DNA from 2 places in the Oceaniradius stylonematis genome. Region 2 is predicted to be linked to the other one. Evidence: predicted binding sites of a transcription regulator. Region 2 holds the regulator's gene; the other holds the start of a gene.
What was found. Region 2 encodes HrcA, which represses chaperone genes, less so after heat shock. Its sites were predicted from a motif close to GTTAGCACTCNCNNNNNGNGAGTGCTAAC; they were not measured.

Region 1 (8,462 bases), 280 kb from region 2:
GTAACGGCATTGTCGATGCCTTGCTCGCCGACGATGGCCGTGGCCTTCTCGATGGCATCGGCGCCGGCCTTTTCAAGTTCCTCGGCGCTTGGCGGCAGCGGCACGGCCGAATAACCGACCATCATCGTTTCGCTGGCCACTTGCGGCGTGTGGACGATGTGCAGCCTCGCACCGTATTTCGAGGTGAGATCGCAGGCGGCCTTGAGTGCCTCCTGCGCATGGTCCGAGCCGTCATAGGCGGCGATGATGGTCTTGAACATGGGAGCGCTCCGCGTTTTCGTCCGAGCCTGCCGGCAGCGCGCGGCGCTTGCATTGATCTCGATCAGGTCGGCCGTGCCGCCCCGGGATGCCGGTCAGCGCAGATTGACCATGGTGGCCACCGGGTTCGCTCCGAAATCGTGCAGAAAGGCGGCCAGCCGCGCCGGGTCCGGCGCGCCCGGTTCGCCATATTCGCGCGCATGGATGCCGTCGGAGACGAACAACAGGTCGAACCCGTTGTCCATCGCGCCCTTGACGTCGGTGGTCATCCCGTCGCCGATGGCAAGCACCCGGCTCCTGTCGGCCGTCGCGCCGATCTGCGCCAGCGCCGCCTCATAGATCGGCGCGTGTGGCTTGCCGGCGATCAGCGTGCGCCCGCCCAGAAGCCCGTACGCGCGGGCGATCGCGCCTGCGCAATAGACAAGCCGGTCGCCGCGCTCGACGACGATGTCCGGATTGGCGCAGATCAGCGGCAGGTCGCGCGCCCGCAGCCGTGCCAGAAGGTCGGCATAGTCGTCCGGCGTTTCGCGCTCATCGTCGCGCGGCCCGGTCACCACGATCGCCGACGCCTCGAAATCCTCGACAAGCTCGACATCGATGCCGTCGAAGATCGGCAGGTCTTCCTCGGTGCCGATATGGAAGATGCGGCGCGGGCCCTCGGCGATCAGCGTGCGGGTGACGTCGCCCGATGTCACGATGCCGTCATGGCAGTCCGCCGGCACGCCCAATCGCGCCAGCTGCGCCAGCACCTGCGCGGTCGGCCGCGGCGAATTGGTGATCAGGATGACGGTCTTGCCCGCCTTGCGCGCCCGTTGCAGGGCTTCGCAGGCGGCCGGCCACGAAACCACGCCATTGTGCAGCACGCCCCATACGTCGCACAGGATCGCGTCATAGCGATCGTGCAAAGCATCCAGCGTATCGATGTTGGCCATGGCCATGCCGCTCTCCGTCCTGCCCGACAACAAACCCGCCGGGCGCTTAACCCGGCGGGTCTTTCAAGTCACGGACTTTGCGGCGCTGGGGGCGATTTCAGCCCCTGCACTTGTAGTCGAACTGGTCGCCGGGCTCTTCCACCAGATCGATATTGGGGACGTAGCGAAGCGGGAAATACTGGTTTACCCGGAACAGGCCGTCGTCCCTGTTTGCGGCCGGGTGCATGTCGAAGATGCCCAGATAATTGAAGGAGGGCGCCAGATGGAAAAAGCCATCCAGATGCAGATAGCGCATGCCGTCGATCTGGAGTTCGTTCGGGATGTTGACCAGGCGTCCGGGATTGCGGGCGCGGGTTTGGTGCCGCCGGTATTCCCATTCGATTCGGCCGCGAATACGCCCGTTGGGGCGCGTTTCAACGCGGATCATCGTCGCCAGGAACCGGAAATCGAGCGCGCCATTGGCCGGGAAGTCGTCGCCGCTCCGTTGCCGCCTGGCCCAGTTGCCGTGAGCATAGGAGTCGTAGACGAGTTCGGAGATCGCATCGAGCTGGTTGCAGGTCAGGTCCTCGGTGCGGGTGGTGATGATGTCGCCGACCGAATAGAGATTGCTGACCGCACGGTTGTACTGCGTATAGATCGTGCCGGCGTCCCAGGTCAGAAACGCCATCGCCGCGAAGATCGGCAGCACGAACGCCATTTCCACGGAAACCGAACCGCGGCCATTGCGTGCGAACAGTCGGGCCAGCGCGCGCCTGCGCCGGATCGCTTGATATGTAGTGGAGACAATCGAACCCATGATCACGGCTCCGTCATGAATGTGATGCCGCTGCTCAGCCTGGCTGCCTGATCGCCGAACAGCAGGTCGGTGAACATGATCGACGGCATGTCCACCTGTGCTTCGACACGCATGATCGTCTCGCGCGGCGCCAGTGTCAGCTGGTCGGGATCGGACGTCGACCAGACCTGGTTCATGTCCTGATCGTAGCGTTCGATGGTGATCTGCAAGGTGCTTTCGCAGGTCGAAAGGCTGACTCGCCCGCAGATCGTTTCTCGATACCATTCCTCGATCGTCAGATTGCGTTGCTGAACGACGGTGGCGGCATGGTTGGTGCGCAGGTCGAACACCGCCTTTTCAACCGCGCGCTGCGTCGATGTGGACGCGTAGACGAAATAGCAGATCTCGAAGATCGCGATCAGCAGCCCAAAGAAGGCCGGCGCCAGCAATCCGAACTCGATTGCGGCAACCCCGTCCTTTTCCCTGACGATGAACGATCTGATGTGGCTGAGCATGGCCCCTGCTTCCCGATTTGCCGGACAGGCTACCCGCAAAGGGTTTCATTTCCGTTTTCGCCGACCGTTCAAGTTCGAACGGCTCGTTAAACGGGTATTTAGGTGTTTGCCTTAGATTACCCGCCAAAGCTGTGGCGCATGGTGCGGGCGGGATCGCCGCGCACCGATGCCGCAAGGAACGAGGCGAAGAAGATGAAAAACCTGTTCAAGCGTTTTGCCGCCGACGAAAAAGGCACGGCCTACATCATGGCGGCGTTCGCCGTCGTTCCGCTGTTCGGCATGACCGGCCTTGCGGTCGACTATACGAACGCGGTGCGCACCGAAACCCAGATCGAGACGGCGGCCCAGTCGGTGGCGCTGCATCTGGCCAAGCGGACCACGCTGAACCCGAACATTCCGGCCGAAGACCTGATCGCCGAAGGCAAGGGCCTGATGGCCGAGATGGTCAAGGGCCGCACCCTTTCCTACGACGTCTTTCAGGTCGATCCGTCCAGCGGATTGGTGCGTATCGTCGCCAAGACCAGCATCGACACGTACCTGATGCACCTGTTCGGTCAGGACGAGTTGACCGTCGTCGGCCGCAAACAGGCGCAGTTCGGCCGGCGTGATGTCGAAGTCGCAATCGCGATCGACAATTCCGGTTCGATGGGCAACTGGTCAGGCGGAAAGCGCATGATCGATGCGGCCAAGGATGCGACCATTGTCCTGATGGACGCCGCATCGGACGCGATGGACGATTTCGACAATGCGGACCTGCGGTTTTCGCTTGTTCCCTGGCACACCAATGTGCGGGTGCCTGAAGCATATCGCACCGACTCCTCGGGCAACGATGCCTGGTGGATCGACTGGGAAGGCCGCTCGACCGGTCATTTCAACTATCTTGCGCCCTACAACAATGACGGCGGCATGTATTTTGAAATGGGCCCTGGAAACAGTGGGGACCGGTGGCAACACCATGACCCGAGCCGTCTGGTTGACTATCTGCCGCTTGAGGGCGACGGCGACGGTGTAGACCTCGATGCCCTGCGCGCCCTTCCCGGCATCAACATCATAACACGCCGCGACGTCTTCAATCGCTTCTCCAACGTGGAATGGGCCGGCTGTTTCGAGCATCGCCATGGCGATTACAGGTTCGGATTTGACGCCCCAACGCTAGATGATGGGGACTCGCTCTTCGTTCCGCACATGGCGCCGGACGAGCGTGACGGATGGGGTGGCCGAAACAACTATATTTCGGATACCGGCGGCGACTCGAACGTGGGCGGCAATAAGGTCAACAACGAGCATTCGCGGGTGATGAATACGCCGAAATATGCCGGCGCGCCCAGCAATGCCTGGGGACTGGGTCCCAATGGCAAGTGCAATACGGCGCCGATGATTCCTCTGACGGACGATCGTGACGATCTCGAAGACGCGATCGATGACATGCAGGCCAACGGCAACACGGATCTCACGACCGGTCTTTCTTGGGCGATGCACACTCTGACGCCCTGGGAACCGTTCGATAATGCAGCCGACTTTGGCGAAGCGGAAAAGATCCTCGTCTTCATGACCGACGGTGACAACTGGCCGCGGAATCCTGGCCACTATGCAACCAGCTACTCCAGTCTCCAGTATCCGAGAGATGACCTGCTGGACAAGAACTTGCCGAACAGCCCGAGCCAGTGGCAGGCCAACGGCGTCTTTGACGACGCATCCAAGGAGTTCTGCACATCAATCAAGAACCTTGGCGTCAAGATCTACTTCGTTTATTTTGGCAACCCGAGCTCGGCCGCGACGCAAATCATGAACCATTGCGCGACCTCGTCCGAAACGGCGATCGCCGCGGCGGACTCTCAGGAACTCGAAGATGCCTTCCGCAAGATCGGCGACGATATCGGCAAGTTGCGGCTGAGCCACTACACCCCGCCCGAGGACTGATCGTCGGGTCCACAAAAACCATCCGTTCGGAACGGGCGCCTTCGGGCGCCCGTTTTCGTTCCGTGGCCCTTGACTCCGGATTTTCCCATCCTTATCTGACCGGCGCTAGCACTCTCTCGATGTGAGTGCTAGCGAACGCATCCGCGTTCCTGTCTTTGCAAGAAGATGTCATTCAACGCAATCAAGGGTAACGAAAATGGCAGAGATGAACTTTCGTCCGCTGCACGACCGCGTGGTCGTTCGCCGCGTCGAGTCCGAGGAGAAGACGGCCGGCGGCATCATCATCCCCGACACCGCCAAGGAAAAGCCGCAGGAAGGCGAAGTGGTCGCCGTCGGTCCGGGCGGCCGTGACGATGACGGCGATCTGATCGCCATGGACGTCAAGGCCGGCGATCGTGTCCTGTTCGGCAAATGGTCCGGCACCGAGGTCAAGCTGAACGGCGAGGACCTGCTGATCATGAAGGAAAGCGACATTATGGGCGTTCTGGGCTGAGCCGCGTCCCGTCGATCATCAAACGCAAATTGCATTGGGCACATTGCCCGGGAGTAGAAGATCATGTCCGCTAAGGAAGTCAAATTCGGCCGCACGGCCCGCGAGCGCATGCTCGATGGCGTCAACATTCTCGCCGACGCCGTGAAAGTCACCCTCGGTCCGAAAGGCCGCAACGTCGTGCTCGACAAGTCGTTCGGCGCGCCGCGCATCACCAAGGACGGCGTCACCGTTGCCAAGGAAATCGAACTGGAAGACAAGTTCGAGAACATGGGCGCCCAGATGGTGCGCGAAGTCGCCTCCAAGACCAACGACATTGCCGGCGACGGCACCACCACCGCCACCGTTCTGGCCCAGTCGATCGTCCAGGAAGGCCACAAGGCGGTTGCCGCCGGCATGAACCCGATGGACCTCAAGCGCGGCATCGATCTGGCCGTCAACGAAGTGGTCGAAAAGCTGCTGTCGAGCGCCACCAAGATCGCCACCTCCGACGAAGTCGCCCAGGTCGGCACGATTTCCGCCAATGGCGAAAAGGAAATCGGCACGATGATCGCCGAGGCCATGCAGAAGGTCGGCAATGAAGGCGTCATCACCGTCGAGGAAGCCAAGACCGCCGAGACCGAACTGGAAGTCGTCGAAGGCATGCAGTTCGACCGCGGCTACCTGTCGCCCTACTTCGTCACCAACCCTGAAAAGATGGTCGCCGATCTCGAGGATCCCTACATCCTGATCCACGAGAAGAAGCTGTCCAACCTGCAGGCCATGCTGCCGATCCTCGAATCGGTCGTGCAGTCGTCGCGTCCGCTGCTGATCATCGCCGAGGACGTCGAAGGCGAGGCGCTGGCCACGCTCGTCGTCAACAAGCTGCGTGGCGGCCTCAAGATCGCCGCCGTCAAGGCACCGGGCTTCGGTGACCGCCGCAAGGCCATGCTCGAGGACATCGCCATCCTGACCGGCGGCCAGGTGATCTCCGAGGACCTCGGCATCAAGCTCGAAAACGTCTCGCTCGACATGCTGGGCACCGCCAAGAAGGTCAACATCTCCAAGGAAGAGACGACCATCGTCGACGGTGCCGGCGAGAAGGCCGACATCGAAGGCCGTGTCGCCCAGATCAAGCAGCAGATCGAGGAAACCTCGTCTGACTATGACCGCGAGAAGCTGCAGGAGCGTCTGGCCAAGCTGGCTGGCGGCGTTGCCGTCATCCGCGTCGGCGGTTCGACCGAAGTGGAAGTCAAGGAGCGCAAGGACCGCGTCGACGACGCGCTGAACGCAACCCGCGCCGCCGTCGAAGAGGGCATCGTGCCCGGTGGCGGCACCGCGCTGCTGCGCGCCTCCAAGACGATCAGCGCCAAGGGCGAGAATGCCGACCAGGAAGCGGGCATCAACATCATCCGCCGCGCCCTGCAGGCACCGGCTCGCCAGATTGCCACCAATGCGGGCGCCGAAGCTTCGATCATCGCCGGCAAGATCCTCGAAAGCGATGACGACAAGTTCGGCTACAACGCGCAGACCGGCGAGTTCGGCGACATGGTCGCCATGGGCATCGTCGATCCGGTCAAGGTCGTGCGCACCGCGCTCGAAGACGCCGGTTCGGTTGCGGGCCTGCTGATCACCACCGAGGCGATGATCGCCGATGCGCCCAAGAAGGAATCGGGGGCTCCGGCCGGCGGCGGCATGCCCGACATGGGCGGCATGGGCATGATGTAATTATGCCCGAAATGGCCGCCCGCGACTGAAAAGCGTTCGGGCCCGGCAAGCGGGCCCGAATGGCGGCATGGGCATGATGTAAGCCACCCGGCTTGCAGCATCAGCTTTTGAAGGCGGGGAGCGATCCCCGCCTTTCTCGTCTTGGCCATGCAGATCTGCATGGCAGCCGGACGCCAGCCTGTGTTGCATTGCACACAGGATGCTGTAGGAGGGCACATCCCCTGATCGCCTTCCCCGGATTGCTTGTTTCATGAAAGCCACCCTGGCAGCCCTGGCCGGGCGCATGTCGTTTGCCGACACTGTCCCGCACACACCGCCCGCGCTGACGCCGTCGCGCATCAAGACCGAGCTTCTGTCCGGCCTGACCGTGGCGCTCGCGCTCGTTCCCGAAGCGGTCGCCTTTGCCTTTGTGGCTGGCGTTCATCCGCTGGTCGGGCTCTATGCGGCGTTCATCGTCGGCCTGATCACCGCGGTGATGGGCGGCCGGCCGGGCATGATCTCCGGCGCCACGGGCGCGCTCGCCGTGGTGATGGTGTCGCTGGTCGCCCAGCATGGCGTCGAATATCTGTTCGCCGCCGTTGTGCTCATGGGCATCATTCAAATCCTCGCCGGCCTTTTTCATCTCGGCAAGTTCATTCGCCTGGTGCCGCATCCGGTCATGCTCGGTTTCGTCAACGGGCTGGCGATCGTCATCTTCATGGCGCAATTGACCCAGTTCAAGGTGCCTGGGCCCGGCGGCGGCCAGGTCTGGATGACCGGCTGGCCGCTCGCCCTGATGCTGGGCCTCGTCGCGCTGACGATGGCGCTCATCTGGATCGTGCCGAAACTGACAAAGGCGGTGCCGGCGCCGCTCGCGGGCATCGCGGTCGTCGCCACGCTGGTCATCGTCTTCGGCATCGATGTGCCGCGCGTCGGCGATCTCGCCTCGATCGAGGGCGGGCTGCCGCAGTTTCACCTGCCGGCCGTGCCGCTGACGCTCGAAACGCTGCGGATCGTCCTGCCCTATGCGCTGATCCTCGCCGCCATCGGACTGATCGAGAGCCTTCTGACGCTGAACCTCGTCGGCGAGATCACCGGCCAGCGCGGCGGCGCATCCAAGGAATGCGTCGCCCAGGGCACGGCCAACACCGTGACCGGCTTTTTCGGCGGCATGGGCGGCTGCGCGATGATCGGCCAGTCGATGATCAATGTGAAATCGGGCGGACGGACGCGTCTGTCGGGCATTTCGGCGGCGCTGTTCCTGCTTGCCTTCATCCTCGTCGGCTCGTCGCTGATCGAGCAGATCCCGCTGGCCGCGCTCGTCGGCGTCATGTTCATGGTCGTCATCGGCACGTTTGCCTGGCAGAGCCTGACCATTTTGCGCCGCATCCCGGCGACCGACGCGTTCGTCATCTTTCTGGTCACCATCGTCACCGTCCTGACCGACCTGGCCATCGCGGTGATCGTCGGCGTCATCGTCTCGGCGCTTGCCTATGCCTGGAGCAACGCCACGCGCATCCGCGCGACGACCCACGTCACGCCCGAAGGCGCCAAGACCTACCAGATCGAGGGTCCGCTGTTCTTCGGCTCCGCCGACGGCTTTGTCGAACTGTTCGATCCGGAAAACGATCCGGTACTCGTCACCGCCGATTTCATGAACAGCCGGGTCGCCGACCAGTCGGCCCTGCAGGCGATCGAGCAGATTGCCGCGCGGTATGAGGCCGCCGGCAAGACGCTGCAATTGCGGCACCTGTCGCGCGACTGTCATCAGCTTTTGAACCGCGCCGGCCAGCTCATGGTCGATTCCGACGACGATCCCGATTACGGCGTCGCGGTCAACTATGGCGTCAGGATCGGGTCACTGGGCGGCGGGCATTGACGCGGCG
Region 2 (8,462 bases):
ATCTTGTCGGCAGCGTCCGCAAGCAGTTGAAGCGCGCCGCCATCGGCCTTCGCCACCTCCTCGATCATCGCCGTCGGGCAGTGCGCATTGACGCCGACCTCCGCCATGCCGAGACCGGTGTATCGGTCTGCCTGCAGTGCGCGCGCCCCTGCAACCCGCGCAGCCACCGCCGCGCTCGTCTCTCCCGGCTTGCGCCGGATCAGGTCGCCCGGCATCACCGCCGGCACCTCGACGCGGACGTCGATCCGGTCCATCAGCGGCCCCGAAATCCGCGCCTGGTAGTCGGTCTGGCAGCGCGGGCCGCGTGAACAGGCATGCCCGGGCGTGCCGGCCATGCCGCACCGGCACGGGTTCATCGCCGCGACGAGCTGGATGCGGGCGGGATAGGACACACGGTGATTGGCGCGGGCGATCATGCAATTGCCGGTTTCCAGGGGCTGGCGCAGACTGTCCAGCACCTGCGGCGCGAATTCGGGGAACTCATCGAGAAACAGAACGCCATTATGGGCCATCGACACTTCGCCGGGCCGCGCCCTGAGCCCGCCGCCGACCATGGCGGCCATCGAGGCCGAATGATGCGGCGCGCGGAACGGGCGCCGGTCGGTCAATTCGCCGCCCGCAAGTTCGCCGGCGATGGAGGCGATCATCGAGACATCGAGCAGTTCGCGTGCCGACAGCGGCGGCAGGATCGACGGCAAGCGCTGCGCCAGCATGGATTTGCCCGAACCGGGCGGGCCGACCATCAGGAGGTTGTGACCGCCCGCCGCGGCGACTTCCAGCGCACGCCGCGCCGTTTCCTGTCCCTTGATGTCGGCCATGTCGGGCAGGTTGGATGCCGCCTCGCGCATCGCCGCCCGTGGCCGCGACAGCACCTGCGTGCCGCGAAAATGATTGGCAAGCCCGATCAGGCTGACCGGCGCGAGGATCGGCATGGTCGCATCCGCCCATGCCGCTTCGGCGCCGCAGGCCGCCGGACAGATCAGGCCTTTTCCCGAGGCATTGGCCGCAATTGCCGCCGGCAGGACGCCGGCGACCGGCGCGATGGTGCCGTCGAGCGACAATTCCCCCAGCACGGCAAAGCCGGCCAGCGCGTCGGAGGGAATGGCGCCCAGTGCCGCCATCAGTCCCAGCGCGATCGGCAGATCGAAATGGCTGCCCTCCTTGGGCAGGTCGGCCGGCGCCAGATTGACGGTCACACGCTTGGGCGGCATCGACAAACCCGATGCATGCAAGGCCGACTGGACCCGCTCGCGGCTTTCGGCGACGGCCTTGTCCGGCAGGCCGACGATCTGCATCATCATCTTGCCCGGCGCCACCATCACCTGAACATCGACCGGCACCGCCTCGATGCCCTGGAAGGCGACTGTCGTCACACGTGCGACCATGTCCTTGCCCCCTGTGCGCGAAGGGCGTGGCGCGTGCACCGGACCATCCGCCGCGCACAACCCGCACCCGTCAATCAATCAAGCACAGGTTGTGAAACAAGGCAAGAACATTTTGGGAACATATACGCGTCAAGGCTGTATTCAGGTTGTGGCCGATTGTATGGCGGAACAAACGGGCGCCGGTCAGCGCCGCTTTTCGACCGCATCCCAGAAAAGCGCCGCAATGTCGGCGCCTCCGAACTTGGCGACTTCGCGCACGCCCGTCGGCGAGGTCACGTTGATCTCGGTCATGAGACCGCCGATCACGTCGATGCCGACCAGGATGAAGCCACGCTCCCGCAGCGCCGGCCCGATCGCCGCGCAGATCTCGCGCTCGCGCTCGGTCATCTCGGTCGCCAGCGCCTTGCCGCCCACATGCATGTTCGAGCGCGTGTCGCTTTCATGCGGCACGCGGTTGATGGCGCCCACCGGCTCTCCGTCGATCAGGATGATACGCTTGTCGCCGGCGCGGACATCGGCCAGATAGCGCTGGGCGATGATCGGCTCGTTGGTCAGCTGGCCGAACATCTCCATCAGCGAGGTCAGGTTGCGGTCGCCATCGCGCAGATGGAAGACGCCGGCACCGCCATTGCCATAAAGCGGTTTGACGATGATGTCGCCGAACTCGCGCCGGAAATCGGATATCGCATCGACATCCTTGGTGATCAGCGTTTCGGGCATGAAGTCGGCAAACTCCATGACGAAGATCTTTTCGGGCGAATTGCGCACCCAGGCCGGGTCGTTGACGACCAGCGTTTTCGGATGGATGCGTTCGAGAATATGCGTCGTCGTGATGTAGTTCATGTCGAACGGTGGGTCCTGCCGCAGAAGCACGACATCCATCCGGGACAGGTCCGTGCGTTGGGCCGGACCCAGGGTGAAATGATCGCCCTTGACGTCGCGCACGGTCAGCGGCTCAAGCAAGGCGCTGACCGTTCCGTCGCGCAGGGCCAGCCGGTCGGGCGTGTAGTGGAACAGGTCATGGCCGCGCGCCTGCGCCTCGAGACACAGGGCGAACGTGGTGTCGCCCTCGATCGCGACGGTGGAGACATGGTCCATCTGGACCGCGATGGTAAGCGCCATGATCGTTCCTCGATTGGGTTGGCCCTAAGTGGCGCGCGTGCGCGGCAAAATCAATCGGCTTCAGGCCGTGAACACCGCCGGCACATGCACAGGCCAGCGGCCCGGAAGCACAGCGACCAGATCGAATCTTACCGAAAGCCGGCCATGGTCCGGCTGTCCGGCCAGCCAGTGATCGGTCGCGCTGATGATGCGCCGGCGCCCGTAAGGCGTCACGGCGTCCATCGCCTCGGCCAGTGACGGCCTTGCCTTGACCTCGACGATCGCCACCAGATCGCCGCGCCGGACGATCAGGTCGATCTCGCCCGCCCGGCATTTGTAGCGGCGCGCCACGATGCGGAAGCCTTTGAGGCGCATCAGCCACGCTGCCCGGGTTTCACCGGCGTGGCCGCGCCTTTCGGCTTTTCGGCGCTTGGCGCCGCCCGATTCAGTCACCGGTCTCTTTCCGCGCAAGGATCCGGGCGTAGAGATCGGCGCGGGGCAGGCCCGTCATCTGCGCGGCTTCCCGCGCCGCCTTGCCCGCCGGCATGTCCGCGAGAAGTTCGGCGAGCAGCGCATCGATGTCAGTCGCCTCGGCTTGGCCGGTTTCCGTCTTCGCCGGCGCGATCAGCAAAACGATCTCGCCCTTTATCGTTTCGTCTCCGAACCGGTTCGACAATTCGTTGACGGTTCCCGTCGTTACGGTTTCGAACCGTTTTGTCAGCTCGCGCGCGACGCACACCGTGCGCTCCGCCCCCATCACTGCCGCCATGGCTTCGAGCGCGCCGACTAGGCGGCGCGGTGATTCAAAGGCGATCAGGGTTGACTGCTCGTGCTGAAGCGAGGCCAACCGGTCGCGGCGGGCCTTGTCTTTCGCCGGCAAAAACCCGACGAACCGAAAATCGTCGGTGGGCAGGCCTGAGGCCGAAAGGGCGGCGAGAACCGCCGATGGACCGGGGATCGGGACAACCGCATGGCCTGCCTGTCTTGCCTCGATACCGAGCCGGTAGCCGGGATCGGAGACCAGAGGCGTTCCGGCATCGGAGACCAGCGCCACGGAGCGGCCGTCGGCCAGCGCGGCGAGCAGTCGAGGACCCGCCTGATCCGCATTGTGCTCATGATAGGCGACCGGTTTGGCGGCAATGCCGTAGCGGTCGAGCAGGCGGCGGGTAATCCGCGTGTCCTCACAGGCCAATACATCGCAGGCGGCCAGCGTTTCCAGCGCGCGGATCGTGACATCCCGCAAATTGCCGATCGGCGTTGCGACCAGATAGAGCGCCGGCTCCAGCGGCGGCGCCGTGATCTCGTGGCCGGCGATCGTGTAGGTCGGTGCACTCATCTCATTGCGCCAGTTCGGCAATCACGGAATCAAGCACAATCCGCCCGCGCGCCCTCGCTCGGATGCGGGCATTGCCGACGCGTTCGACCATGCCCAGATCGATCATCGCCTGCAGCGCCCGTCCATCGATTGTGCGCCCGCCGAGCGCTTCGTGACGTGCCAGATCGACGCCCTCCGTCAGCCGCAGGCCCATCATCAGCATCTCATCCGTCTGGGCCATCCGATCCAGCGTTTCGGTTTCGGCAATGCCGTGACCGCGCCGGCGTACACGCTCCAGCCAGGTCTCGGGATGTCGCTCGGTGATGGTCACGTGCCTGTTTTCATAGCCCACGGTCGAAAACCGTCCGTGCGCGCCGGGGCCGATGCCGGCATAATCGCCGTATCGCCAATAGGTGAGATTGTGCCGCGATTGCGCACCGGGCACGGCATGATTGGATATTTCATATGCCGGCAAACCATGATCGGACGTGATGTCCTGCGTCATCGCGTAAAGATTGCTCGCCAGTTGACCGTCCGGAATGGCGATGCGCCCGGCCGCGTGCAGTGCCTTGAACGGCGTTCCGTCCTCGATGGTCAGCTGGTAGAGCGACAGATGATCGGCCGCGAGCGAGATGGCCTCGCGCAATTCCGATGCCCAGTTTTCAAGCGTTTGGCCGGGCCGCGCATAGATCAAATCGAACGACAGGCGCGGGAACGTCCGCCGCGCCAGTTCGATCGCGGCGCGCGCTTCGTCGGCATCGTGCAGCCGGCCAAGGAATTTGAGATCGGCATCGTTCAGGGCCTGAACGCCGAGCGACAGCCGGTTGACGCCCGCAGCCCTGTAGCCGGCAAATCGGTTCGCATCTGCCGATTGCGGATTGGCTTCCATCGTCACTTCGATGTTGGCCGGAACCTTCCAATGCGCGGCAACCGCATCGAGGAGCGTGCCAACCGTTTCCGGCGTCATCAGGGATGGTGTGCCGCCGCCGATGAAGATCGATGTCACCTCGCGCGGACCGGTCAGGTCCCGCATATGCGCCATCTCGCGAAGGAACGCTTCGGCAAAGGCCGTCTGGTCGACCGGCGCGTGGCGGACATGCGAATTGAAGTCGCAATAGGGGCATTTGGCCGCGCAGAACGGCCAATGCAGATAGACGCCGAAGCCCGGCGATCCGTCATCGCCATTGAGCGGCGCCGGGGCTGTTTGATCAGGTGACGCCCAGACAGTCATGGGCAAACAGTTTGAACGCGCGGGCGCGATGCGACAAGGCGTCGGCTTCGCCCGGTTTCCAGCCATGCTTTTCCTCGGCGGTCAACTCGCCGAACGTGCGGCTGTATCCATCGGGCACGAACACCGGATCATAGCCGAAGCCCAGATCGCCGCGCGGCGGCCATATGAGATGGCCCGGCGCCTCGCCCCGGAAGAAATCGCAATGCCCGTCGGGAAAGGCCAGACACAGCGTCGCGACGAACGCGGCGCGCCGCTGGTCCGGTTCGGCCGCACCCAGCGCCTGAAGCTTTTCCTCGACCGTGCGCATCGCCATCATGAAATCTCGATCGCCATTGCCGGTCTCCGCCCAGTCGGCGGTGTAGACGCCCGGCGCCCCGTCGAGCGCCTCGACGCATAGCCCGCTGTCGTCAGCCAGCGCCGGCAGGCCGGTCGCTTCCATCGCGGCCATCGCCTTGGTTCGCGCATTGTCCTTGAACGTCGTTCCGGTTTCCTCGGGTTCATCAAGACCCAGTTCGCCCGCTGAAACCACATCGAAGCCGAACGGGCCGATCAGCCCGCGAATCTCGCGCAGCTTGCCGTCATTGTGCGTGGCGAGCACCAGCCGTCCCGGTTCGAGCCGCCGTGCCATGGTCAGCCCCCGATGGCCTGTTTCTGCATGGTCACCAGATCGGACACGGCGTTTTCCGCCAGACCGAACAGGGCGTTGAACTCGTCACGGCTGAACGGCGCGCCTTCGGCGGTACCCTGCACCTCGACGATGCCGCCGGTGCCGGTCATCACGAAGTTGGCGTCGGTTTCCGCGTTGCTGTCTTCGACATAGTCCAGATCGGTCACCGGCGTGCCCTGATAGATGCCGCACGAGACCGCCGCGACATGGTCCTTCAGCACCCGCGTCTTGGACGCCATCTGGCGCGAATGCATCCAGTCCAGGCAATCGTGCAGCGCGATCCAGCCACCGGTGATCGCCGCCGTGCGTGTTCCGCCATCGGCCTGGATCACATCGCAGTCGACGGTGATCTGGCGTTCGCCAAGCGCTTCGAGATCGACGATCGCCCGCATCGACCGGCCGATCAGACGCTGGATTTCCAGCGTCCGGCCGCCCTGCTTGCCCGATGACGCCTCGCGACGCATCCGGTCGCCGGTGGCGCGTGGCAGCATGCCATATTCGGCCGTCACCCAGCCGCGGCCGGAATTGCGCAGCCATGGCGGAACCCGCTCTTCAAGGCTCGCGGTGCACAGAACGTGTGTGTCGCCGAACTTGACGAGGCAGGAGCCTTCGGCATGCTTGGAGATGCCGCGCTCGAACGAGACGGCGCGCATTTGGTCGGGCATGCGCCCGGATGGCCGATTCATGGAATGTCCTTCGGGTTTGAAATCCGCGCCGTGTCTAGACGGTTTGCGCGCCCGATGGAACCGTGCGCTGTCGCCCCTTTCCCGAATTCCGTCGCTGGCATATATCTGGGGCAACAGGGATTGCCACGCGCCAATGCAGCATATCACCCCGACAGCCACCGAACTGGACGAAAAGCTCGACGAGAGATCGCGCGACATCTTCCGGCGCATCGTCGAAAGCTATCTCACCGAGGGCGAGCCGGTCGGCTCGCGCAACCTGTCCAAGATGTTGCCGACATCGCTGTCGCCGGCCTCGGTGCGCAATGTGATGAGCGATCTGGAGGCGCTCGGCCTGATCTATGCGCCGCACGTCTCTGCCGGGCGACTGCCGACCGAGCAGGGTCTGCGTTTTTTCGTCGATGCCTTCATGGATGCCGGCGCCGTCAGCGACGAGGAACGAGCGATCATCGACCAGCAATTGGGCTCCGGCGAAGGCCATCCGCATACCGAGCAATTGCTGACCGAGGCCAGCCAGATGCTCAGCCGGGTGTCGAGCGGCGCGGGGCTCGTGCTGGCGGCCAAGCGCGACGGCGCGATGAAGCATATCGAATTCGTGCGCCTCGAAGAAACCAAGGCTCTGGCCGTTCTGGTCTGGGAATCGGGCGAGGTCGAGAACCGCATCATCGACCTGCCTGCCGGCATGACGGCATCGCAACTGGCCGAGGCCGCAAACTTTCTCAACCATCACGCGCGAGGGCAGACACTGGCCAACGTCCGCCGCGCCATCAACGCGATGCGCGGCGAAATCCGCGCCGAACTGGATGCGCTCAGCGCCAGCCTTGTGGAACGTGGGCTGGCGGTCTGGTCCGGCGCCAATGACGGTCATCCCCGCCAGCTGATCGTGCGCGGCCGCGCCAATCTGCTGGAAAACCTCACCGATGCCGAGGAGATCGAGCGCACCAAGATGCTGCTCGACGATCTCGAGCGCAAGGACGAGATCATCAGCGTTCTCGACATGGCCGAGGAAGGCTCGGGCGTGCGCATCTTCATCGGATCGGAGAACCGCCTGTTTTCGCTGTCCGGCTCGTCCTTGGTCGTTGCGCCCTATCGCGACACCAACCGCCGGGTGATCGGCGCGCTGGGCGTATTGGGGCCGACACGGCTCAACTATGCCAAGATCGTGCCGATGGTCGACTACACCGCGCAGCTGATTTCGCGCATGATCGAACGCGAATAGCACAGCGCCGCCGGGCTTGATTTTTCGCTGCGCACACTCGATATCGCGCCCAGCTTTGAATTCCCAACCGAATGGACATGACGAATGGCTGACAATGATCGAAAGCCGGAGACCTCCGGCGCTGACATCAATCCCGGCAGCCGCGAAAACCTCCGCAAGGCCGCCGATGAGCTTCTGAAGGCCGACCGCGCCGCCCGCCGCCGCGCCGCCGCCGAAGATGCCGATGCCTATGCGGCGTTTGGCGAAGAGGACGGCGCCGATGAGGCCGAGGGCGCGGTGTTCGGCGATATGGACACAGACAGTGCCGCAGCCGGTTCGATCATTGCCGAGGAAATCGAGGCGATCCAGGCCGAAAACAGCGACATGAAGGACCGGCTGCTGCGGCTTGCCGCGGACATGGAAAACCTGCGCCGCCGCACCCAGCGCGAAGTGGCCGATGCCAAGAGCTTTGCGATCGCCAACTTCGCCCGCGACATGCTGGGTGTGACCGACAATCTTCGGCGTGCCATCGAAGCCGTCACGGCTGAACAGCGCGAGGCCGCCGATGACGTGCTCAAGAACCTGCTCGAAGGCGTCGAACTGACGGAAAAATCCATGCTGTCGACGATGGAGCGCCACGGCGTCAAACAGTTGGCGCCCGAGGGCGAGCGCTTCGACCCCAATTTCCATCAGGCAATGTTCGAAGTGCCCAACCCCGAAGTGCCCAACAACACGGTCGTTCAGGTCGTTCAGGCCGGCTACTCGATTGGCGAGCGCGTGCTGCGGCCGGCCATGGTGGGCGTCGCAAAGGGTGGCCCGAAGCAGGCCGCATCCGAGCCCGAACCCGGCCCGCCCGATGCCGAGGCCGAAAAAGACGCGTGA

Region 1: groES (co-chaperone GroES) is a predicted target of HrcA. The motif match lies at 4,505-4,533, and genes of this name have one in related genera.

The regions. Positions count from the first base shown of each region.
Region 1 covers NZ_OZ244994.1:2,398,778-2,407,239, forward strand. The annotation lists gene ACOQOU_RS11820 (universal stress protein) at 1-260, opposite strand, end outside; gene ACOQOU_RS11825 (TIGR01459 family HAD-type hydrolase) at 354-1,190, opposite strand; gene ACOQOU_RS11830 (TadE/TadG family type IV pilus assembly protein) at 1,288-1,986, opposite strand; gene ACOQOU_RS11835 (TadE/TadG family type IV pilus assembly protein) at 1,989-2,480, opposite strand; gene ACOQOU_RS11840 (pilus assembly protein TadG-related protein) at 2,673-4,400, shown strand; gene groES (co-chaperone GroES) at 4,597-4,893, shown strand; gene groL (chaperonin GroEL) at 4,957-6,597, shown strand; gene ACOQOU_RS11855 (SulP family inorganic anion transporter) at 6,848-8,455, shown strand; gene ACOQOU_RS11860 (DUF2161 domain-containing phosphodiesterase) at 8,435-8,462, opposite strand, start outside.
Region 2 covers NZ_OZ244994.1:2,121,042-2,129,503, forward strand. The annotation lists gene ACOQOU_RS10480 (YifB family Mg chelatase-like AAA ATPase) at 1-1,385, opposite strand, end outside; gene gshB (glutathione synthase) at 1,569-2,507, opposite strand; gene ACOQOU_RS10490 (YraN family protein) at 2,568-2,939, opposite strand; gene rsmI (16S rRNA (cytidine(1402)-2'-O)-methyltransferase) at 2,932-3,822, opposite strand; gene hemW (radical SAM family heme chaperone HemW) at 3,824-5,032, opposite strand; gene rdgB (RdgB/HAM1 family non-canonical purine NTP pyrophosphatase) at 5,010-5,660, opposite strand; gene rph (ribonuclease PH) at 5,663-6,385, opposite strand; gene hrcA (heat-inducible transcriptional repressor HrcA) at 6,519-7,601, shown strand; gene grpE (nucleotide exchange factor GrpE) at 7,686-8,462, shown strand.